Spirosoma aureum: one gene and its partner. Each later gene encodes a partner of the first gene's protein in a complex. Links are inferred from orthologs where the notes say so. Each region holds a gene or a part of one and is shown on either strand. Other genes may lie near its edges.

Evidence for each region.
Region 2: the proteins of uvrB (region 1) and G8759_RS04040 are in contact, whole or in part, in a crystal structure (PDB 7EGT), measured with the Thermus thermophilus proteins. The link is inferred for Spirosoma aureum from one-to-one orthologs. Residues at the interface, in WP_096411307.1 of Thermus thermophilus: Glu23, Leu25, Arg26, Asp27, Gly28, Glu29, Arg30, Phe31, Arg55, Glu326, Asp327, Phe328, Glu379, Ser382, Gln383, His398, Gly400, Arg401; in WP_096412145.1 of Thermus thermophilus: His654, Arg656, Phe657, Gln666, Asp668, Glu669, Lys680, Arg681, Leu682, Ser683, Lys685, Tyr686, Ala687.

What each region holds. Positions count from the first base shown.
Region 1 is NZ_CP050063.1:1,349,797-1,362,220, reverse strand. What follows is about bases 5,598-8,518. They hold uvrB (excinuclease ABC subunit UvrB), read right to left. Parts: upstream 8,109-8,518; coding sequence 6,087-8,108; downstream 5,598-6,086. Other genes in these bases: G8759_RS05520 (GNAT family N-acetyltransferase), read left to right, coding at 8,293-8,518; G8759_RS05530 (S41 family peptidase), read right to left, coding at 5,598-5,697. In the rest of the region: G8759_RS05555 (hypothetical protein), read right to left, coding at 1-147; ffh (signal recognition particle protein), read left to right, coding at 524-1,843; G8759_RS05545 (SDR family oxidoreductase), read right to left, coding at 1,921-2,676; G8759_RS05540 (Crp/Fnr family transcriptional regulator), read right to left, coding at 2,749-3,321; G8759_RS05535 (hypothetical protein), read left to right, coding at 3,456-3,902; more of G8759_RS05530, read right to left, coding at 3,967-5,597; more of G8759_RS05520, read left to right, coding at 8,519-8,868; G8759_RS05515 (MFS transporter), read right to left, coding at 8,895-10,163; alpha,alpha-trehalase TreF, read left to right, coding at 10,346-11,878; G8759_RS05505 (hypothetical protein), read left to right, coding at 11,976-12,424. UniProt on the Escherichia coli protein: The UvrABC repair system catalyzes the recognition and processing of DNA lesions. A damage recognition complex composed of 2 UvrA and 2 UvrB subunits scans DNA for abnormalities.
Region 2 is NZ_CP050063.1:986,839-999,364, forward strand. Bases 6,473-9,495 are described here. They hold G8759_RS04040 (ATP-dependent helicase), read left to right. Parts: upstream 6,473-6,848; coding sequence 6,849-9,143; downstream 9,144-9,495. Other genes in these bases: G8759_RS04045 (OmpA family protein), read left to right, coding at 9,289-9,495. Also shown: G8759_RS04020 (phosphodiester glycosidase family protein), read right to left, coding at 1-436; G8759_RS04025 (S9 family peptidase), read right to left, coding at 540-2,747; G8759_RS04030 (DinB family protein), read right to left, coding at 2,834-3,355; G8759_RS04035 (sulfatase-like hydrolase/transferase), read left to right, coding at 4,317-5,723; more of G8759_RS04045, read left to right, coding at 9,496-10,944; G8759_RS04050 (hypothetical protein), read right to left, coding at 10,997-11,755; G8759_RS04055 (DUF3887 domain-containing protein), read left to right, coding at 11,992-12,384; G8759_RS04060 (DUF3467 domain-containing protein), read left to right, coding at 12,451-12,526. UniProt on the Escherichia coli protein: A helicase with DNA-dependent ATPase activity. Unwinds DNA duplexes with 3'-5' polarity. Translocates on single-stranded DNA with 3'-5' polarity. Initiates unwinding more efficiently from a nicked substrate than double-stranded DNA.

The DNA of each region.
Region 1 (12,424 bases):
AGGTGCCGTTTCGGTGGTAGTCTTCGCGCTCGCTATCAGCCCTCCCTGCAAGGGAGCCGAACTAGCAAAAGTCGTTACGAACGGACTGGCAGCTACTAATGTAATGGATACGCAGCCTGTTACTTTTCTGATTAAATTAGTTCTCATGAGGTTGTTTAGTAAAAGTTACTCCGGTGTCGTATCAGCAACCTATGCACGCATGACGCATTGTTACAAATATAACAACTAGATTAGTACAATCACCCCATATTTTTGGATTTAAGTAGTAATAAATAAACTCGTTATGTTTTCATCCTATCAACTATAATGCCAAATATTATATTGTTCCTAAAAGGTTAGAAAGAACAGATTTTTCGGTACGCCGAATGAGAAGTACGTTTTCAACTATATTTTGTGTCCAAGAGGCAGGCAAACGCAGGATACTTACCGCTAAAAATGTAATTCGTTGTCGAACCGATACGTCTCTACAGCAATCAATGCCCGAAGGAAACTGTTATCTTTGTGCTATCGTTTGTAATAGACTATGTTCGAGAATCTTCAGGATAAACTTAATAAGGCTATCAAGACCCTGAAAGGGCAGGGCCGCATCACCGAAATTAACGTTGCCGCAACCATTAAAGAAGTGCGTAGGGCGCTTACCGACGCTGACGTAAACTATAAAGTTGCGAAAGACATTACAGACCGTATCCGCGACAAGGCGATCGACCGCAAAGTGCTGATATCCGTCGAACCAGGCCAACTGTTCGTCAAGATCGTACAGGAAGAGCTGACCGAGCTGATGGGTGGCGAAGCGCAGGGCATCAATGTCAAAGGCGATCCGGCGGTGATACTTATTGCGGGTTTACAAGGGTCTGGTAAAACAACATTTTCCGGCAAACTGGCGTCGTACCTGAAAAGACAGGGGCGTAATGTGCTCCTGGTTGCGGCCGACATTTATCGCCCGGCAGCTATCGACCAGCTGAAAGTGCTTGGCGAGCAGGTCGGGGTTGAGGTCTATTCAGAGCCAGAAAATAAAAACGCCGTTCAGATTGCCCAAAATGCAATTATCCAGGCTCGTAAGACCGGCAAAAAAATCGTGATCGTCGATACGGCCGGGCGTCTGGCCGTAGATGAGGCCATGATGAAGGAAATTGAGGCCGTTAAACGGGCCATCACTCCGACTGAAACCTTATTCGTTGTCGATTCGATGACGGGTCAGGATGCGGTTAACACGGCCAAAACCTTCAACGACCGGCTTGACTTCGACGGCGTCGTGCTCACCAAACTCGACGGTGACGCTCGGGGCGGAGCAGCGCTTTCGATCAAAACGGTTGTCAATAAGCCGATTAAATTTATTAGCACGGGCGAGAAAATGGAAGCTCTCGACGTGTTTTACCCTGACCGGATGGCAAGCCGGATTCTGGGTATGGGCGACGTGATATCGCTGGTGGAGCGTGCACAACAGGCATTCGACGAAGAAGAATCGAAACGCATCAACGCCAAGATGCGAAAGAATCAGTTCGATTTCGACGACTTCCTGAGCCAGCTACAGCAGATTAAAAAGATGGGTAACGTCAAAGATCTGCTTGGTATGATTCCGGGAATGGGCAAAATGATCAAGGATCTGGACATCGATAACGATTCATTCAAGCCCATTGAAGCCATCATTAGCTCCATGACGCCTAAAGAACGCCAACGGCCCGACATCATTGATGGAAGCCGGAAGAAACGCATAGCAGCTGGTAGCGGCACGAACATTCAGCAGGTGAACAATCTATTGAAGCAGTTCGATGAAATGCGCAAGATGATGAAGAAAATGAATACCATGCAGGCATCGGGCAAGCTCAATAAAATGATGCGATAGATTTAATGAGTGAAAGAGCGAATGAGTGAAAGACTGGTAGGATAATCTTTCACTCATTCGCTCTTTCACTCATTAATTTAAACCAGAACTGCCCCTCCGTCAACTACCAGTATCTGCCCGGTACTCCATTCCTGCTTCATCAGGTAAAGGTAGGTTTGGGCAATATCGGATCCTTCACCAATCCGCCCCACCGGCAGCGATCGGCCAATTTGATCATACATCGTAACACGATCGGTTTCCGACATATTCTTCCATAGATCTGTTTTGACGACGCCAGGGCATACGGCGTTTACCCGAATCGGGGCGAGTTCCATGGCCATCGCCCGCGTAAATGCGTCCATAGCCCCACAGATACTGGCGCCCAACGACCACCCTTTTTGTGGCCGTAAGCTTACTATCCCCGTTGTAAAAACAATAGACCCACCTGGCAGAATGTGCGGAGCCGCATATTTAGCCGCCATGAAAGCGCCCCAATAACGTAGATTGAAATACTGTTGGGCACTATCGAGGCTAGTCGATGCCAGCTCGCCAAGCTGAAGGGATTCACCGGCCGTAAAGACCAGGTGATCAAACGAACCGACCGAGTCGAAGAATCCGCGCACCTGATCCTCATTGGTTAAATCAACGGCATATCCTTCGGTGCCTTCCGGAAGCTCGGCAACAGCCTGATCGACCCGCTGTTTGTTACTAGAGACAACAACAATTAAAGCGTCTTCCTGTGCGGCTGCCTGAGCCGTTGCAAACCCGATCCCAGATGTTCCTCCCAGCAACAGAATGCGTTTACCAGCCAGGCCTGACCGGCTGTTCATCACGGTATTTTCCTTCGTATTCATTATTCATGCAGTTAATCGAAGGCAAAATTCGGAAGTGCCAAACAGGAACTAGTTAACAAATGGTAAAAAGCGTTAGCGGCTATTTTTACGAATTCGACTCAGCGATTGCTGCGTAATACCCAGATAGGAGGCAATGTCCTGTAGCGAAACCCGCATGGCAATTTCAGGTTGCCGGAGCAAAAACTGTTGATAGCGCGCCGTAGCGTCCTGACCCAGGTAGGCATTACGGGTCTGGATTTTTGTCAAAAGGGTCTGTTGAGTGAGATAACTGATCAGTTCTTTCAGATAGGGTATCTTCTCATATAAGTCCAGCAGACTGCTTTTCGAGATGGCAATCACTTCTGCATCACAGGCGGCCTGGATACTTTCTTTAGCTGGGGTATCGTTTGTGAAACTTTCGAGAATGGTAACCAGCTGATTTTCTTTCAGAAAGAAGTGGGTTACTTCTTTTCCCTGTTCGTTCTGAGCCACAATCCGCACAATGCCCTGGCAAATGAAATACAGCCTATGACTAACGGAACCCTCTTTAAGCAGATACTCATTTTCGGCCAGGATATGGTACGTTAAGGCCGATTCTATCAGCTTACGGTCAGCCTCCGGAATGCTTTTAAAAAGGCTCAGGTATCGAAAAAAAGGCTCAAACATGGCGTAAAAATAACACCTGACATGATCCTACCCTAACGTAGGTTCTGTTTGACAAGCCCCATGCCTTGAAGCCAATCAGTCGTTTTACAGACAGTTACCTTTGTTTCTTAACAGAAAGTTGTTGTTTTGCGGCCATGAAACACGTATTGACCGCACTTTTGCTTAGCGTTACTGCTGCTGCTTTTGGTCAGGCTTCTGTAGCCTACTACCCCTTTAATTCCATTGTGTCGGTGAGTACCAACGCCGATCGCCCTTTCTGGCTCGATGCCCGGTTTCAGACCAATACGGCATTCGAGTCGCTGAGCACCACACTCTGCCCGATGGTAAACGTTGCCCGACGCGAACAGGTGAATTACTATGTGGGGTTCGGTATTCGGGCCAACTTCCTGAACGGGCTCGATAGTCGCGACGTTCTGGAAGGCTATTCATTACACTTTGGTGTTCGGGCCAAAATTCCGTTTATCCCGAATCTTAGGGCTGCTTTTGAGCTTGCTCCTTATTCGCGCAAAGACTTCAAATATGGTATTATGCAAACCTATTTGGGGCTCGCTTACCAGTTTGCTAAAAAACAGAAACAGTAGGCAGTTAGCAGTCTACAGTAAACCTGTAGCTGAAAACTGCCTACTGCAGACTGCTAACCCTCTTTTATTTTTTCTCCGGCGCGTTGTAGGTAAACATGCCGTGTTCGAGCTTATCGGCTCTGTCGAAAAGTTTCAGCGCTTTCTGGTAGGTATCGTCCGATTCGCCGATAACGCGGAAGAACTCATTGTTCTGACCGCCTTTATTGTTTTTCTGATAGATTGTGCGGGCAACGAGTGCCTTAATCTGCGTCCGAATATAGTTTTTCGAGCGATTATACTCTTTCTCGTTAAACTTCACCCCTTCGTCTGTTGCGTCTTTGATGAGTTTGTTCATCTGCTCATCATTGATCGTAACAGTCCGATCGAACTCCGTAAAGGGCAGTTTTTCCAACTTCTTCCGGTTCTCATTCGTATATTCCATCGCGAACTCACGGATGATGTTTTTGCTATACAACTGCACCAGATAGCTTGTCTGCCAGGTTGAATCCCGCGGAATAAAATAATCGGGTGTAATGCCACCACCCCCATAAACAACCCGTCCGCCATCGGTTTTGAACTTCAGCTTTGGATCGTTCTTGATTGAGTCGGCAATGTAGTATTCGCCCCGCTTTGACCGTTGTTCGAGATCTTTCTCGTAATCACCTTCGTGACCCGGCACGTAGGGCTTCTGGATGCTACGACCACTGGGTGTGTAATAGCGTGAGATCGTTAACCGCAGTTCAGAGCCATCAGACAACGTAACGGGCATCTGAACCAGCCCTTTACCGAACGAACGTCGACCTGCTATCAGCGCCCGGTCGTGATCCTGCAAGGCACCCGCCACAATTTCAGAGGCCGATGCGCTGCCTTCATCAACCAGCACAATCATTGGCCCTTCTTCAAACTGTCCGGCAATGCGGGCAAATGTCTGGCGATCATAGCGATTGTCTTTCCCATCCGTATAAACCAGTAATTTGTTGCCTGCAATAAACTCATCAGCGATGCTGGTTGCGCGGTCCATGTAACCACCGGGATTATTACGAAGATCCATCAGCAGTTGGGTCATTCCCTGTCCCTTCAGCGCCGTTAACGCTGTTTTGAACTCATCGTACGTTGTTTCGGAAAACCGATTGACCTTAATGTAGCCGGTTTTATTGTCGATCATATAGGCGGCATCGACCGAGTAGGTCGGAATCCGATCGCGGGTAATGGTAAAGACCTTAGGCTCTTTTTCATTTTTGCGCAGAATGGTTAATTTGACATCCGTGCCCCGTTTTCCACGCAATGCTTTAAATACGGCACTGTTTTCGATCTTCTTCCCGGCCAGAGGTGTATCATCTACTTTAATGATCTTATCGCCACTCAGAATTCCGGCCGTTTCTGATGGTCCACCGGCCAGCGGTGTTACAACATAGACCGTGTCCTTGAAAATATTGAACTCGACCCCTATGCCATCGAAACCGCCTTCCAGTTGCGACCGGGCAGCAACCGCGTCCTGCGGGTTCATGTAGGCCGTGTGCGGATCAAGCTTTTCGAGCATCTTCTCAATGGAGAAATCGACCAGCTCGTCGGTATTAACCGTATCGACATAGTTGTTCTCGATCAGTTGAAGGATTTCCCGGTATTTGGTATAGCCTCGCCCAATGGTATTCAGGCTCTTCGAACCACCAAAAAACGTGGCTCCGATGAGCATTCCCCCAGCCAGTGTAATACCCAACAGCATGGGTAAACGGACCGTTGCCTTACTGTTTTGAATCTCTGAACGGGTCGGCTTTTGCCCCGTCGTATCTTTATTGAAGCTCTCTCCTGACTCCATTCGTTCGTCCCCTTCTTAACACATAGTATATACCCCTAAACGTATTCAATATAGCGAAATGTTTGCCAGATGCGCTTATATGGTATAAAAAAATACCCAACGTTAAAAAACTGTTGATTTCTGCACGAATTAACGAACAAAACAGGCGTAACCGTCCAATTCACAGTCGCTTAAAAAACTTCTTAGGACTGGGTTTAATGATGATACATTGGGCGTTACCTCCAGTTCTGGCAAGCCCTGATTAATGCAAACTTTCACTTACGATTTGCCATTGGGCAACCACTGAGGAACAAAGAACTTATTCTTTTAACGGATAAAGGTTGACGTTTAAAAGCCTGTATCCTTTGCCCCCTGTGGTTTGCTTAACATTGCCAGTTACTTAATAACTACTAAGCTGTTTCCTTCTTCAGTCGATCGCGTAACTGAAACAGCTCGTCGCGTAGGCGGGCAGCCTCCAGAAAGTCGAGATCTTTGGCCGCACGCTCCATTTTGGACTGGGTTTCGTTTATGACTTTTTCCAGATCGCCTTTGCCCATGTATCGCACCACAGGATCAGCAGCAATTCGGATTTCTTCGGGCTCCACATAGAAATGCTTGACCTTCGAGTCGGCAACTTTGGTCTGCCCCATGATAGACTCACGGGATTTAAGTACCGTTGTTGGCGTAATATTATTGTCGGTATTGTATTCCATCTGAATAGCCCGGCGTCGATCGGTTTCCTCGATGGCCTTTTGCATGGACCCCGTAATTCGATCGGCATACATAATCACCTTCCCGTTGGAGTTCCTTGCAGCCCGTCCGATAGTCTGGATCAGCGATCGGATGTCACGAAGGAAGCCTTCCTTGTCAGCATCCATGATGGCTACCAACGATACTTCCGGCAAATCAAGTCCTTCCCGCAAGAGGTTGACCCCCACCAGTACATCAAAGTTTCCGAGTCGCAGATCACGCAGAATTTCGACCCGATCGAGGGTTTTTACTTCGGAGTGAATGTAACGCGTTTTAATGCCAACCCGGTCGAGGTATTTGGTCAGCTCCTCAGCCATTCGCTTGGTTAAGGTTGTTACCAGTACCCGCTCCTTGTTTTTGATACGACTATCGATGGATTCAAGCAAATCGTCGATCTGGTTCAGGCTCGGTCGTACTTCTATTTCAGGATCAAGCAGACCCGTTGGCCGGATAAGTTGCTCGACAACAACGCCTTCGCTCTTCCGTAGCTCATAATCGGATGGAGTTGCCGATACATAAATTGTTTGCCCCGATAGATCTTCAAACTCCTGAAAAGTGAGCGGTCGGTTATCCATAGCCGAGGGCAACCGAAATCCATAATCGACAAGGGCCGTTTTGCGGGAACGGTCACCACCCCACATCGCCCGAATCTGCGGAATCGTAACGTGACTCTCATCGACGACCATTAGGTAATCGTCGGGGAAGTAATCAAGCAGACAGAACGGTCGTTGCCCTGGCTGGCGACGGTCGAAATAACGGGAATAGTTTTCGATACCGGAGCAGTAGCCCAGTTCGCGCATCATTTCCAGATCAAACTCCGTACGCTCGCGAATACGGGTCGCTTCCTGTTCCCGAAACTCCGACTCGAAGTAGCGAATTTGCGCTACCAGATCATCCTGAATTTCGTACATAGCGCTGTTGAGCGTATCGCGACCCGTTACAAAAAGGTTCGCGGGAAAGATGGTAACCAGCCGTTCTTCCGAGATTTTTTTGCCCGTTGAAGGGTCGATTCGCTGAATGGTTTCGATCTCGTCGCCGAAGAAAATAACCCGATACGCAAAGTCGGCATAGGCAACGTATAGGTCAACGGTATCGCCTTTGACGCGAAAGTTTCCCCGTTGGAAATCACCTTCGGTTCGGCTGTACAGAATCCCAACCAGTTGATGCAGAAACTGGTTACGGCTCATCTGTTCGCCAACGCCAATGCGCACAACATTCCGCTTAAACTCTTCGGGATTACCCATACCATAGATGCACGACACCGATGCGACGACAATCACGTCGCGCCGACCGCTCATCAGCGCCGATGTAGCTGACAGCCGCAGTTTATCGATCTCTTCATTAATAGCAAGATCTTTCTCGATGTAGGTGTTGGTTGTGGCAATAAACGCTTCCGGCTGGTAGTAGTCGTAATAGCTGATAAAATACTCGACAGCGTTGTCGGGAAAGAACTGCTTAAACTCGCCGTATAGTTGTGCTGCCAGCGTTTTATTGTGACTCAGCACCAGGGTTGGCCGGTCGGTTTGGGCGATGAGGTTAGCGACAGTGAATGTCTTTCCGCTTCCGGTTACACCGAGTAATACCTGCGATGGTTCCCCTTCTCTTATACCTTTGACCAGTTGTTCGATAGCCTTTGGCTGATCGCCGGTAGGCTGAAATTCTGAGGTTAATTTAAAGCTCATTAGCGTTGATAGTAATCTGGCTAATTTACGAAGATTTGGGCTGGATTGCAAGGAGGAATCAAACATCATTCTCTTTCTGAATTGCCACCCAATCCAACTTGCTTTTCGTTGCGTGATTGCGTTTCTACAGACCCATCCCAGACAATACTATCGATACAGGGAACTTGTTCAATCCATGAACTCTATGTCTTCTCCAAACCCGTTTGCTCCTCAAACGATACAGCTCCTGAAGCATGAATCTATTGTCGTTCGTTTACTGGAAGCAGCCGACGCCCCGAAGCTTATTGCGTATTTCGACGGCTTATCCGCTTCGACTAAAGGCTACTTTGCGCCACATCCTTTCGATCCAGCAACCGTCAATACCATCTGCGCTACGTTGAATCCGAATGAATGCGTCCGGCTCATTGCCACCTCAACCGCCAACCAGGCCATTATCACCTATGTGCTCTTACAGGCTGGAGCTATACCTTCAGATACGGACCGATACAACAGTTTAGGTATTGACATAAATCCAGCGACAGACTGTTCACTGGCCCCTTCAATCGCCGATGCCTATCAGAGCCAGGGATTGGGTGGATACCTTATGGAGAAAATTATCGCGATTGCGCGAACGATGGCAAAAAAAAGAATTATTCTCTGGGGCGGAGTTCAGGCAGGAAATAGCCGGGCCGTTCGGTATTATCGAAAATATGGCTTCGCTGAGATTGGGACTTTTGAGCACAACGGCCCCAATTACGACATGTGCCTTACACTGGAATAGCCTTATGTACTTTGTCTGGTTAACCGCTAGTGGCCACCGGAGGATACATCGACCAGCTTATCAGCGACACCAGTTCTGGCCTGCATCCGACGGAAGATGGTTAGCAATACCAACAACAATCCGATGGGCACGAGTGAGAAATAGAATGCCGTCTGTCCGCCATAAGCCTCAAACACATGGCCCGTTATGATGGACCCGGTTGTTCCGCCAAGCGCTGAGAAAATGACGATCAGGCCGGCCATCGGGCCATGCTGACGCAAAGGCAGGCTACTCAGAATGGCCGAGTTTATAGCCGGATAAATGGGAGCAATGAGTAAACCGATCATCGGAAAAATGAATGCGGCAATGGGTGCATCGCCCCAGCCCGTCACCGCTTTGTCGCCAACTGAACTCGCCAGTGGCAAAGCCAGCAACACCAAACCCGCAGCCACAACCAGGCAACCGATCAATAGCCAATACCACGACAACCGACGCAGCAGCAGTCCTGCCAGGAAACGCCCGGCCGCTGTCGATGCCGCCAGTATGCTCGCCATCTGAATACTGAGTGAGATCGGCAATTTTAGAATTTTGCTGTTAAAAGTGGGCAGCCAGCTCATGATTCCCTGTTCCATCAGTACGTAAATGAAAGCGGTCATGACAAACACCAGAACGACCGGCGTTATGGCGAGTTTAAACATATCGCCCAGATCGTCAGCCAGTGATTTACTAGCCTCATGACGAACACTCGATTCATCAACCGGTGTGCTGAGTAGTAACAGAAAAGCAATCAGCGAGATAACCGCCAGCATGTAATAAACCGATAGCCAGGCTGTCGATTGCGGGTTTGTATCATCGACGAACGCGCTGAACATAAAGTATCCCGACAAAACGCCAATCATAAAAAACGATTCGAGGAAATTCATGAAACTGGCGTGCTCGTTCGAATCCTTTGTAATGAGGCCAATTGTTGCAAAGATCGAGACTTTAATAAGGGCAAAACTGGCCCCTGTAGCGGCAAAAAGCAGTTTGGTTGTCCAGAAACCTGGCACTTGCGGCATGAGCAGGCAGGCGAGTGTCACCACTCCCAACGCAATCAGCATAGCTCGTTTGTAACCAATGCGGGTGCTATAGGAAGCAATGATAAAGGAGACAAAAGCAATCGTAAGATCTTTGAAGGCTTCGAGCACGCTAGCCGAGGAAGCCGATACGCCATAATTGTTCTGTACTTGCAGGATAACGGTTCCAACGCTGTTTAGCAGAATTGCAAAAACAAAATAGTTAAGCAGCAGGGACAATTTGATGCGCCAATAGTTCATAAGAAACGGTGGTTGCCAGTTCAGAAAGGATAAACTTACGGATTTTCTTTTCTTGTCACAGTTATACTATTTCTTTTGTTCAGAATAGTTGTTTAAAGCCGTAGAACGGTTATGAGCAACCGTTCTGGTCTGTGACAAACCACCGTTACTTAGTTGTTTCACCGAAAAATCGTTTTCTTACCTTGGCAAATCAACCGCATCTTCTGTCGCCCGATCAGCTTTTTGGTGATTTATTCCGCGACGTACAGCTAAGTCATATTTTTGCTGACTCCAAAACATTCGTCGATTGTATTCCCAAGTTGCCTCCTGCATCACTCATTGAATTATATCATACCGAAAAAACGAAGCCTGATTTCGATCTGGAAACGTTTGTGCGAACGAATTTCGTCGTCCCGGAAAAAATAGCCAGTGATTACGTCAGTGATACAACCATCCCGACGGCAGAACACATCAATCGCCTGTGGGATCGGCTCACACGCCCAACTGATGAAGTTATCGAAGGAAGCTCACGGGTAGCCTTGCCGCATCCCTATGTTGTGCCGGGTGGTCGATTCCGGGAAATTTTCTATTGGGATAGTTACTTCACCATGTTGGGTCTGCAAGAATCAGGGAGAGTCGACCTGATTCGGGATATGATTGATAATTTCGCCTACCTGATCGATACATTTGGCTTTATACCCAATGGAAACCGAACCTATTTTTTAAGCCGGTCGCAGCCCCCCTATTTCGCCCTGATGGTGCATTTACTGTCCGAAATTGACGGTAAAGAGATTCTGGTAAAATATCAACCGCAGTTGCAGCGGGAATATGATTTCTGGATGGCAGGTCAGTGGAAGTTTCCCGGTGATGATACCATCCATCAGCGGCTGGTTAAAATGGGCGACTATACCTATCTAAACCGTTACTGGGATAATACGCCCACTCCGCGCCCTGAAGCATACCGGCAGGAAATTGAACTGACCGAAGAAGCCAATTCGCTAGGCGTTATTCCGGAAGCGCTCTATAATCACATTCGGGCGGCCTGCGAATCGGGTTGGGATTTCAGCAGCCGATGGTTCTCCGACCAGAAAACAATGGCCCTGATCCATACCGCCGACGTGATTCCGGTCGATCTGAATTGCCTGCTGTATTGGCTTGAGGTGATGTTGCACGATTCTGCCCTACAGATGGGCTCCTGGAAACTAGCCTATGACGACTTTGACCCTCGGCTTACTGATCGCAGGAAAGCCATCCTGAGCACTTTCTGGAATGAAGAAACTGGATTTTTCCATGATTATGATGCCGTTACCAGTCAACAAACAACGGCCCTAACACTGGCCGGGGTTTTTCCGCTTTTCTTTAAACTCGCTACTCCTGAGCAGGCCAGCCGAGTTCATGACCGACTCAAAGCTGATTTTCTGCAGGCAGGTGGCTGGGTAACAACGTTCAATCATACAGGCCAGCAATGGGATTGGCCCAATGGCTGGGCTCCTCTGCAATGGATCGTTTATCGCGGCTTACAGAACTACGGGTTCGTAGAGACCGCACAGGAAGGGCGCGATCGCTGGCTTGCCCTGAACGATAAAGTTTTTAAGACAACGGGCAAGATGATGGAAAAATATAATGTGGTCGATGCAGCCATCACCACGGGCGGGGGCGAATACCCAAACCAGGATGGCTTCGGCTGGACCAATGGCGTGTATCTCAGGCTTTTAAGAGACGTCAATACGATTTAATTGATCGGTCTATTCTAAAAGCGTAAACATGGCATTGAATTTGTAAGCATAAGCCTACAGAAGGCATATACCAAATTCATTTATAGCCCATTACGCCATGAAAAAGCTCTGCTTGACCGTTTTAGCGGCTGGTATGACCACCGTTTCGTTTTGTCAAAAAACGTTTATCTTATCACATCAGGATAAAAAAGGATTCTTTGCTATATCTGCCGGAGCCAGCCTGCCTATAGGCCAGTTCGGCAGCTGTTCGCCAACTGATAATCAGGCCAGTATGGCCGGACATGGTTTAGCCGTAAACATCTCGGCAGGTTACCGCTTTGTTGGTCGTGTCGGTTTAATGATAAAAGGAGAACAGCATCGGAATGCATTACAAACCGATGCGCTGTTAGCGACCGTTTACCGCAGCGAAAACGACGTGTGGACGGCTAAAGCCGATAATTGGTCCGTTACAACGGTGATGGGTGGCCCTTATATTAACATTCCATTTGGGCGGTTTTCTGTCGATGCACGGGTATTAGCTGGGCGCGCCCGGGCTGTTCTGCCCAG
Region 2 (12,526 bases), 360 kb from region 1 along the record:
GGTGAATTACAATAGCGGCCTGTTGGTGCTCGACCAGTGGTTTGCCCGACACGCGGGTTGTATCCATAACCTGCCCATCAATCTTGATCAGATCCACCGAACCCCCATTTTTCGTGTCGAAGAATGTACCGTTGAGGGCCACCAGTGCATTGAATTTCTGCCCAAACCAGCTGGTTGGTTTTAGGCTATCGCCCGCAGAAGCCAGGGCTACCGTTGGCCGTCGGCGCCGGTTTTTGAGGACGATCAGATTTATATTTTGTTGGGCTTTAAACAAGCTGTCGAAGTGGGCTTCCTGCCAAACGATATGTCGATTAAGGCGGGTACTTCGCCAGTTTGCATGTTTGACCTGTAACGAATCGGTTTTGGATTGAGCATACAGCGAAGCGGTACTTACTAAACCGATACTGCAAAGCAAGGCAACCCGGACTTGACACATGATCTGGTATGACACAAAAGAAGCCGAAATAGTCATTGAAATCACAGCGCTTTTATGCTGCAATCGCGAATATCTCGGCTTCCTGTGGGTTTGCCAAATTAAATTATTTCTGTGTCAGTCCCTGTGCATCGGGGCCAACGTACCGCTCGAAGAACTCATAAATTCTTAACATTCGGTCAATACGCTGACGAACATTACCCGACCGACTCAGTTCATGGGTGGCACCCGGCATTCGGACGTATTCGACCGGGCGGCCCAGAATTTTTAGACTCTTGTACATCATTTCACTCTGAATTGGCCCCGTGCGAAGGTCATTTTCACCGTGTTTGATCAGGAGGGGCGTTTTGATATTCTGTACGAAGGTGTACGGCGAATTGGCATCCAGTACTTTGGCATCGGGGGTCCAGGGAAAGGCAAAATAATTCGGGATCAGGCGCCAGGCATTTCCTTCGCCAAGGAATGTGGTAAGGTCATAAACACCCCGCTGGGCAAACGCTGCCTTGAACCGGTTGTCGTGCCCAACGATCCAGGCTGTCAGGTAACCCGCATACGACCCACCCGTAATAACCTGCCGGCTCGTATCGACCCAGGCTTCTTTAGCGGCATCGGTGGCAGCTGCCAGCACATCTTCGGCAGGGCCAGTGCCCCAATCTTTAATATTAGCCCGCTGGAAATTCAGGCCGTAACCACCTGATCCGCGCGGGTTTGCATAGACGACACCATAGCCCTGCGAACACATGTACTGAAATTCATGCCACATCGAAGCCTCACCGGGTCCCCACATGGCTGTTGGCCCACCGTGCATGTTTAGCAGAAGCGGATATTTTTTGCCAGTCTCAGCAAATGCAGGCTTCATGATCCAATAATCGACCGTTTGGCCAAGCGAGTTTTTATAGGTACGCTTTTCGGGCAAGCTAAGCTGCCTCTGAACAACCCAGTCATTATGATTGCTCAGTTTGGTTTGTGCCTTGGCTTCTGCGTTGGTAAGGTATAATTCCGATGGGTTTACGACTTCGGTTTTTGCAAAAACAACCTGATCACCGACCACGTCGAAAGCCGTTACGCCACTGTCAAACGTTGTCAGCTGGGTAACCTGTCGCGTCGCCGGATCAAGCCGATAGAGAGGAGCGCCACCGTTTGCCGATGCCGTGAAATAGATGGCATAGCCGGGTGCCGCTTTTTTGCCTTTGCCCGAAACAGGCAGTGTTGTCCAGGTCAGGTTTCCAGCAGCCCGGTCGAAGGTAACAAGCTGACTGTTCGATACCATTGCCCCTGACAGGGATGCCAGGCCAATTTGTGCGAAATTGACCCCTTCCGACGGACTGACCAGAAAGGCTAATTGCTTGCCATCAGGTGAGATTTCGGGAGAACCGTAGCTTTTACCTGCTTCGGCCAGAACGATCGTTCGGGTGCCAGCGCCATTGGCAGGAATAAACACGATCGCATTATCCTGCTCGCGGTCGGGATGTTTTAGCGAATCGCGATCAGTTACAGCCAATAAACCCTGGCCGTTGGGCAACCAGCTACCTGCCTGAAACGAATAGAAACCTCGCGTCAGGGGTTTGGGTATTGCTCCTTCGGCTACATCGATCACGTATAGATGGGTGAACGAGATCTCCGGCTCGGTGGTCGATTCGCCCTGAAAATTAAGTCGGGTGATAACTTTTGCTTTTTTATCGTCAACGTCTTTGTTCAGGTATGCCCGGATTTCGGCCAGCGATCCATCAGGGTTCGCTTTAATCTTTTTGTCTATTTTGATGAAGTTGTTATTGGCAAAGCCTGGTTTTTCGAGCGACCAGGCTGGGCCGTTTTTGCCTGGATTCAATAACGAATCGGCCAGCATCTGCGTTGTCGTTACGCCACTTGAAAATGCAATCCGCTTGCCATCAGGCGACCAGATTGGATTCGATGCTCCATACGTACTATTGGTTAGCTGCCAGGCTTCACCGCCGTTCAGTGACATGATGAAAATCTGACCTTTCCCCTTCACGGTGCGTACAAAGGCAATGCGCTGACCATCGGGCGACCAGGTAGGCTGGCGTGCCGATTCACTTCCCCGAGTCAGTGCTTTGGGATCTCCGGCTTTTAGCCCAGTCTGGTAAATATGCGTTTTATACTCATACTCTTCCTTCTGATCGGTGTTTGGCTCAATGGTTGTCAGTGTATAAATAGCTTGTTGGCCATCTGGGGACAATTCGATGCCACCCACCTGTTTAATTCGCGTCAGGTCAGTAACAATGACTTTAGATTTGGTCTGAGCATGCACAACCTGTGCCGTCAGAAAAAGAAAGAGGAAAGTTTGTTTTAGCATAGCTGATTCAGGTATAATTGGCGAAAATACAAAAAAGGGGGTATAGAATGCTCATCTATACCCCCTTTCTGCGAATAGCCTGCTGGTTAATCAAGTAGGGGCAGATAGCGCTCCCGGATAATGGTAGCGTGGTGAAGGGCGTGGCCTACCACAACGTAACCCAGTGCCAGGGCAGAAATAGTTTGATTGAAGCAGGTGCCATCACGCATTAGCATCTCCTCATCAAAGCTTTTGAACAGACAGATACTTGCCTTTCTGAGAATAGCGTACTCGTCGTATAGATCAATAAGTGACCGTCGGGTAGCATTAGCGTTTTGCCCGAACAACTCCTCGTCATATCCTGGTAAGGCTGTCTTGTCGTTACGGGCAAAGCGCATAGCCCGGTAGGTCATAATTCGCTCATTGTCAATAACATGCTGCAGGATATCTTTAACGGTCCATTTCCCTGGTGCATAACGAAGGTCGCCCAGGGCTTCCAGGGTTTCAATCGGAATCAGGCTGGCAAAAGTAGCGGTTTGAGTCAGAGCCTCGATGATGTCGATATTCTCGGCCAGATTAATGTATCGGTCGAAAAACTTTGGCATCACCTGAATGTCGGATTTGGTCATGGTGGTGATCGATTAACTTCCTGAACGTTCTAAAACTTTCGACAAGTTAGCAATTTTTGAAGGTGGGTTAGCTTTTAGCAATCAGCGGTACTATGACAATAAACTGACCATCTGTTTCCTGAATGGATGTAGCCGGTTGGCAGGAATGGCAGCTAAGCTGATTAGTAGTAGGCGTTACTTACGTTTGAGATTTTTGCCCTATAGTGAAAAATAATGACTTGGTTAAGCTGCCAGATTGTTACAATCCATGTAAAAATAAAGATTGTAAAGCCAATTTTGACTCCTCCAGTAGCCCTAAGTTTATCAATATGTATTTTGGCGTTAATCAGATATTGAACTTAATAGCTGAACAGTCAAGTGAGTTATTTTAAGATAACCACATTTGTTCCTCTTGCTTTATAAGTAAGAACTCATCATTTTTAAGAAGTTGATAGCCATACTCATAGCAAAATATAAATAGCTCTCCATTTTTTGCGCTGAAGTTGAAAGTATGGTAATTAAAATTGAATCCAGCCGTTTCAAGTTTTTGTCTACTTACTCTAAATTATCCATTAATTTGAGAGTTTATATAGGCTAATTTGGAGCGATTGTTTTTCAAAATATTATTAATCTTTTTAAGCACAACATTATTCGTACACTTTACACGATTGTTGAAGCTCTTTCGGCAACTATCATTACGAAATTTTTTGTCCGACCTGCCCTTCGCCAAATGGCCACAATTTAAACATAAACGCTCCAAAATTGATAGTTTTAATGCGTTGTTATGAGTTATATAACTAAAAATAATAAATAAATTTTCGGCTCCTGGAATTTGCACGAACTTAAATATTATACGTGTATAAGCGCTTATTACTGGTTAGTTATTTTTGAGTTCTTAACTTTATATCTCATTGTTAAACACGGCGCTCTAGTTAATTGCTCCGGTAGTTGACAAGTCGGGAAATAGTAAATTCAAAAAAACATGAAAACCGTAACACTTTACGCATTACTGCTTTTTTATTCACCGTTATTATGGGCACAGAAGACCGTTTCGATAAAATCCGAAAGTGGGCATACAACATCAAATGACCATAAAGCAAAACTTAATATTTTGCATATTCATGCTGACGATTTTAAAGCTGATGCCATCCATTTATTGGGTAATAAAGATGTACATACGCCTAATTTAGATAAGCTAGTAGAAAAAGGATTTCATTTTTCTAGAGCATATACCATGGGCTCAATGATTGGCGCTGTTTGTCTTCCGAGCAGAACCATGTTATTGACAGGTCGTTCCTGGTTAAGGATACCTGGACAAAAAGCCGCTGCGGGAAATGCCAGTGACTCCAACACTTTTCTACCGAAGGTTATGGAGCATGCGGGCTATCAAACCTGGCATTACGGTAAAGGAGGGAATGAATTTATAGAAGGTGTAAAAGCCTTTCAAACAAACATAATTGATGACGCAAGGGGGCAGCAAAGGGTTGAGAGCAGTAAAAATTTAGCCGATAAAACCATTGAATTTCTTAAAACACGTTCGAATAACCAAGAAAGCAGTCCATTTTATATCTATTTGGCTCCACCAGTTCCTCATGATCCAAGAATTGCTGAAGCCAAGTTCCACGAAATGTATCAGGCAGATACCATTAAACTTTCCCCTTCATTTAAGCCATTACATCCTTTCAATAATGGTGATATGAAAGTTAGAGATGAAACACTTGCCCCTTGGCCAAGAACAGAACAGGACACCAAAAAACAATTGGCTGACTATTATGCGTGTATTACGGGGCTTGATTACCATATAGGCCGAATCTTTGATGCGCTAAAGGAATCGAATCAGTGGGAGAATACTATTATCATCTTTAGTGGGGATAATGGTCTATCGATGGGTGATCATGGTTTATTTGGAAAGCAGAATTTGTATGAATTTGGAGGAATGCACGTTCCGCTACTATTTTTTGGCCCTGGAATTCCAAAAGGCAGATCAGATGCATTGGTTTATCTAATGGATGTCTTTCCTACGATAGCCGGAGTTGGTAATGCTCCGTTACCGGATAAAGTGGAAGGTAAGTCGCTGATGCCAATCATCACTGGAAAGGGCCAGAAAGTTCGAGAGTTGATGTATACCGGATATAAAAACTGTATGAGATCCATCCGAAATGAAAATTGGAAATTAATCCGATACCCTTTAATCAACCATACCCAATTATTTAATATAAAAGAGGATCCTTATGAATTAAATGACCTATCTGACCAGTCGCGCAAAAAAGGCTTAATTGACAAGATGATGAAATTATTAACGCAGGAAATGGCCGCATATGCTGATGATGCACCATTAGTAGTGGACAAACCCCTAAAAAAAGATTGGAATTCGACTACTGATAAGTAATGAATTTGACTATTTGATAGCCACCATGAAAGGACTGTTTGGTTTTATTCATATTTCTTTTCGCTTACTGGATTTTGGAGCTAAGTAAATTAGAAAGAGTACAAAATTCAGTATCGAGAAGAGATTGCAAACTGGGAGCTATGAAGCTAAAGACGACACTAAATGCTTCACAACAAATAGTGCCGTAAGTGAGATTGTACTTTAAGAAATTGAAGTGTCGATATACTTCAAACCAATCCATCCCAATTGATAATTAAATGAATTTATCGATTGGGATGGCTTTTTTATCTTTTTTTATAACCTGGTAGCTATAGTTTCATATACGTATATACTGGATTAAATTATTCCCCATCGCCTGCATTAAAGTCTTTTCCTAAGGTATATTTTTAGTAAAAAATTGTTAATCTCTAGAGATAAATCTAATTTAATAATGCCGAAATTAAGGCTTCCTTTCCCGGCTTTTAGCTCTACTAAGTGCTATTTAGTTGAGGAAACAATATTCGCGTTATTAAGGGGGATGGAAAAGGTATAATTATGCCGTGCGAAAAGATAAAATCTCTTATCACACTGAAACGCTAAACTATTTACAGGTTTGCCTATAGGTTAGTTGCCTGAAAAATTGGACTTGCCATTGATGAAATTCTCAAATTTAAAGAGCAGTGGTCTTACCAAGACAAGCTCTGTGAGAGGTTGTTGGAGAAAACCGTTACTGACGATGGTCAGTATCATCAGCAACGGTGATACCGGCAATGCGGAGCCAGCCGCCATTCAGGGTATACATGCGGAAAGGCCTTTAAGCGTCAGGTTCAGAAATACGGTCGCGTAGATACGATCAGCGTATGTATGCCGTAGCTTCTAGAGGCCGAAAGAACAGATTAAAGCTGACGCATTGGCCGTTTGGGGCTATTTTTCTTCGGTGAATTCAGGGGGTGGAAATTACGGGAAACGTATCGAAACCTGTTTACAAGCCGCTGATAGACTTGTTTGGATCGTGTACGTTTCAATCCGGCCGTAACCAAATTTTTTCGTAGTTTTGGTTGTTATATAAAGACGCCGGATGCTGGACATCATACACTGGACTTTCGTCAAATCCAGCATCCAGCGCCTGATGTCCAACGTCTTTGTATGGTTGATTACATTTCTGGATTGAATGACCCCCAGCGGGAAGCCGTGATGCACGGAGATGGACCGCTGATGATTATAGCTGGTGCCGGTTCGGGTAAAACACGCGTTCTGACGTATCGTATTGCCCATCTGATCGAAAATGGTGTAGATCCTTTCCGGATCCTGTCACTGACGTTTACCAATAAAGCCGCCGGTGAGATGCGTCATCGGATCGAAAAGGTTGTTGGCACAGAAGCACGTAACATCTGGATGGGTACATTCCACTCCGTATTTGCCAAAATTCTGCGTATCGAAGCAAAAGCCATCGGCTATACCAGCAATTTTTCCATCTATGACACCGACGACTCTAAGTCGCTGTTGCGTAGTATTATTAAGGAAATGGCGCTCGATGACAAGGTTTACCGTGTCAATAGCGTTTTTGGGCGGATTTCGGGCGCTAAAAACCGGCTCATTGGCCCCGACGATTACATTAACAATGCCGTGATTCAGGCAGACGATGAGGGGGCCCGGATGCCTCACATTGGTCGCATTTACAAACAGTATGCAATTCGTTGCTTTGCGGCCAACGCCATGGATTTCGACGATCTGCTGTTCAATACCAATGTGCTCTTCCGTGACCATTTAGACATTCTGAACAAATACCAGCATAAGTTTCAGCATGTGATGGTCGATGAGTTTCAGGATACCAACGTTTCGCAATACCTGATCACACGCAAACTGGCGGCTGTTCATCAGAATATCTGTATCGTCGGTGACGATGCCCAGAGTATTTATGCGTTCCGGGGGGCTAACATCGAAAATATCCTCAACTTTCAGCGCGATTACGGTAAGGAAAACGTCAAAATTGTCAAGCTCGAGCAGAACTATCGTTCCACCAAAACCATTGTGCAGGCGGCAAACTCCATCATTTCCCGCAATAAGAACCAACTTGAGAAGCACGTTTTCACCGATAATGAAGAGGGTTCACTGATCGAGATTATCAAAGCATCGTCGGACAATGAAGAAGGGCGACTGGTGGCTTCGTCAATTTTTGAGGCCAAGATGAACGGATCACTCACAAACAACGATTTTGCGATTCTTTATCGGACTAATGCGCAGTCGCGGGCGTTTGAAGAAGCACTTCGGAAGGTAAGTATCAAGTACCGCATTATTGGTGGGCTTTCGTTCTATCAGCGCAAGGAAATCAAGGATCTGATTGGCTACCTTCGGTTTACGGTCAATCAGCAGGACGAAGAAGCCTTCAAGCGAATCATTAACCTGCCCAAGCGCGGTATCGGCGATACTACCGTTGCCAAAATCAGTGTCATAGCCGCCGAAAAAGAGGATTCGATTTGGGAAATTGTTGCCGACATTGGTAAGCACATTGCTGGACGGTCGACTTTCGCTATCGAAAGCTTTGCTACCCTGATTAAGAGCTTTAAACTACTTCTCGACCAGAAAGATGCGTTTGAAGTTGCTTCGCACATTGCCAAAACTTCGGGTTTGCTGAAGGAATTATACGATGATAAGACCGTTGAGGGTCTGGCTCGTTACGAAAACGTTCAGGAATTACTGAACGCCATTAAGGAATTTGTCGATAATCCAGATAACGAAGACAAAAGCCTCAGCGCATTTCTGCAATCGGTCTCGCTATTGACAACTGCCGACGAAAAAGAAGACGATGGCGACAATGACAAGGTAACCCTGATGACCATTCACGCGGCTAAAGGGCTCGAATTCAAAAATGTTCACATAGTTGGTCTGGAAGAGGATCTGTTCCCAAGTCAGATGATGCTCGAAAGTCGCAATGATCTGGAGGAAGAACGGCGTCTGTTTTATGTGGCCGTTACTCGTGCCGAAAAAAGACTGACCATGTCTTATGCCGAAACCCGCTATCATTACGGTCGGCTGAAGATGTGCGAACCGAGCCGGTTTCTGCTGGAAATGGACCAACAGTATCTGAAAGTGTCAAAGCAACGTTCAGCCCCCAGTCGGCTGGACTTCGATCGTCCGGAGCGGGATAAGAGCGAAAGCACATCGACTGGTTCGATGAGTTTTGTGCGGTCGCTGGCGCAGAAAACCGCTCGGTCTCAAACTCCTCAATCGGCTGCCTCGCACACGCCTTCGCCCGATTTTGCGCCTACCAGCACGGCCGATCTTGCGGCTGGGCAACGTGTTGAGCACGCTAAATTTGGGTTTGGAATGGTGAAAAATGTAGATGTTAATGGTACCGAACGTAAAGCGACCATCCAGTTTGAGACCGCCGGAGAGAAAGTGCTGTTGCTGAGTTTTGCGAAGCTGCGGGTGGTGGGTTAGACTAAAAGACACCTCAATTTGTATTATGGAATTAGTGGCTGTCAATTTAACCTATAATAGATACGGTCAGCGATTCAGTGTATACAAAACTCGTCTCATTCGTCGTTTTCACTACAGATTATCCCACTATCCTTTGCTTTATAGTATGAATGCCAACGGTACTGTTGCCGCCAGTCTGATTTTTTTGCTGCTTTCCCTGACGGTCAGTGGTCAAGCCGGTGAACCTGCGCGAGGACGAGATTCTACAAAATCGGCCAGTGCGTCGAATACCCAAGTTGAAAATCTTGGTAATCAGGTCAATTCGGAATATAATGAGATTAATCCGATGATTTCGCCTGACGGCAAGACCCTTTATTTTGCCCGGATCAGCCACCCAAATAATACGCATGGCGTTAAAGGAAGTCAGGATATCTGGTATTCTGACTTCGATGCTGCCAGTAAGAAATGGGGCCCGGCCCGGCGCATGGGTTTCCCGCTCAATAAAGACGAATATAACTGTGCCTACAGCATTACCCCCGACGGTAATACTATGCTCATCAAAGGACAGTATGTGAACGGTACCTACGAAACGCGTGGCTTTTCGATTAGTAAACGCACGGCCAGTGGTTGGACTCCGCCACAGAAAATAGATATCCCGAACTACGTGAACATGAGCAAAGGCCAATTCGATTGTGGATTCATGTCTGCCGATGGAAAGGTGCTGCTGATGGCGTTCAGTGAGAAAAAAAACAGCAAAGAAGACGATCTTTATGTTAGTTTTCGGCAGAAAGACGGCTCCTGGACAAAACCGATGGATCTGGGTTCAGAAGTGAATACCAAGTTTACCGAAACAACCCCGTTTCTGGCTCCAGATGGGGCAACACTTTATTTTTCGAGCAATCGCGAAGGAGGGCTGGGGAGTAATGATATTTATGTCTGTAAACGCGTTGACAAAACCTGGAAACACTGGTCGAAGCCCGTTAATCTTGGTCCAAAAGTCAATACCGATGGCTACGATGCTTACTACACTTTAGCAGCCTCAGGCGATTATGCCTACCTGACGACCTTCAAAAATACACTTGGCAAAGGCGATATCGTTCGCGTAAAATTGGCGGATGATCAACCCACTAACCAGCCGGGTAAGCTGGGTGGAGGAGATGATGTAGCCGGTAAATCCGATGTTACCCGTCCAGATCCGGTAGCGCTCATCAGTGGAAAGGTAATCAATCAGAAAACAGGTAAACCCATTGAAGCCCGAATTGTCTATCAAACGTTGCCCGATGGCGCCGAAGCGGGCGAAGCGACTTCTGACCCCGTTACCGGCGAATATAAAATCGTGTTGCCTTATGGCCAGAAATACAGCATGAGAGCCATTGCTAAAGACTTTATTGCTGAAGGTGACAATGTAGATTTGACCCAGACGAAGGGATTTCAGGAGATAAAAGGCCAGGAATTAAAGCTGGTTCCGATCGAGATAGGTGAGTCCGTAAGGCTAAATAATATTTTCTTTGATACCGGCAAAGCCGAACTTCGCCCCGAATCTGGCCCTGAACTTGACCGCCTGGTGACTACGCTGAATGAAGCTCCTAAATTAGTGATCGAAGTTCGGGGGCATACCGATAACACGGGTTCTAACGAAATAAACGCTAAGCTGTCGCAGGATCGCGCTGATGCCGTTCGTGAATACTTTATCAGCAAGGGGATCGAGCCCGATCGTGTGGCCAGTAAAGGGTTTGGCGAAACAAAACCCGTTGCCACAAACGATACCGACGAAGGGCGGCAGAAAAACCGGCGGGTGGAGATTGCAATCGTTAAAAAGTAATTTATGGTTCTGGTTTTACAGGGGTTGATGTCAACTACTGTAAAACCGCTTGTCAGTCCAGACCTGGTCGTTGAAAAGCCCTGGCGTCGGGGAGTAGCGTCTCTAATTCCCGGCGCAGACGACTCAATAGAGCCATCAGATCAAGTAAATCGTCGGTTTTTTCTGGAAAAAACTGAATAATTGTCTGCCAGGCCAGTAACGATCGATCGATACTAACCAGTACTAACTTAGCCTTTCCAAGGTGATAGGTAGTAAGTTGTGAATCGTGGGTGGGCTCGGCCAACGCCCGGAGCGCCGATTGCGTCTTAACCGGAATTAATGTTCGATACCACCGAATCATTTCCCAGGCATCTTTCAGCGAGTGCAGCACGGGCATCGCTTCTTCCTGCGTTCGTAATCCCAACTCTACATCTCTGATTTGCTGCTGGCCTGCTTGTTCTAATAATCCTTTCTCCTCATCAAGCCAGAGGCCAGTCGTTCGTAAATAGTTGCTGGCAAGTTTTGACACCACGTGGCCCTGGTTGTCGATTCGTCGGACGGCCTTTTCTTCCAGAGCAAGCGCTTGTTCGTTCGTTGGTCTATCCTTATCCGTAAGGTTCTGGACGCGGGTTAGATTCTCAACGTATTTTCTGGTCAGGTTGAGTGCTTCAGTCAGCTGCTGAACCAGATCGTCGCCAGCGTTTGGACGATTGGTTAATCCTGTTTCGTGTTGAATCTGAAAACTTTGGCACCGGCTGGTAAACAAACAGCGCTCACACCAGGCATCACAGTAATTATAAATACCAGGAATTAAATCAGATTGTATATTCATTTGCCGACAGGGCAATATATATAGTATTATTCTGTAAATATACATTATTGCCGAATAATATCGTATCGGATGGTATGGGAAAATTTAGGACAGCCAGACCGTTATCGTGCGGAAACAGAATCCCGACCATTCATCCGGCAGATAATCCATTTAAAGGAAGAGAAGGTAGGTAGTCCTAATTTCCGTCGGTTGCCTTCTTGTTTGGCCTATTTTTACCCCGCACTAATTCTAACCCGATGAAACAGGTTATTTTATTTCTTGCCTTTGGTTTATCGTCATTGGCAGTTTCAGCACAAACGGCAGATAAAGCGCCTGCGACTTCTGTACTGGAAATGAGTAAGTTAGACTCGCTGGCTAAATTGTCGCAGCAATTTATTAACAACAGTCAGCCAGATTCCTTATACAGTTTGATGGGTACGGCGTTTAAACAACAGATTTCTCTCGAGAAGATGAAAGAGATAATGGGACAGTTTAAAAGCCAGTTAGGAAAATGGGATTCCCTGGAGTCGCAGGGCGTAAAAGACGGGATTGCCCGTTATAAGGCAACGTTTGCCCAGTCGGCCCTCGATTTTTACATCAGCCAGGATAAACAGGGGAAGATTGAAACGTTTTTATTCAAGCCACTGTAAGAATAGTCATGTCCTGAAGAGGGAGAGGTACATTTTACTGTATTTTTGTCAAAAATAGCGCTTTATATGACTCCGCCACAACAAAACCCCGACGGCTCTATTGATGTCGAACTAAGCGAAGAAATCGCCGAGGGTGTATATG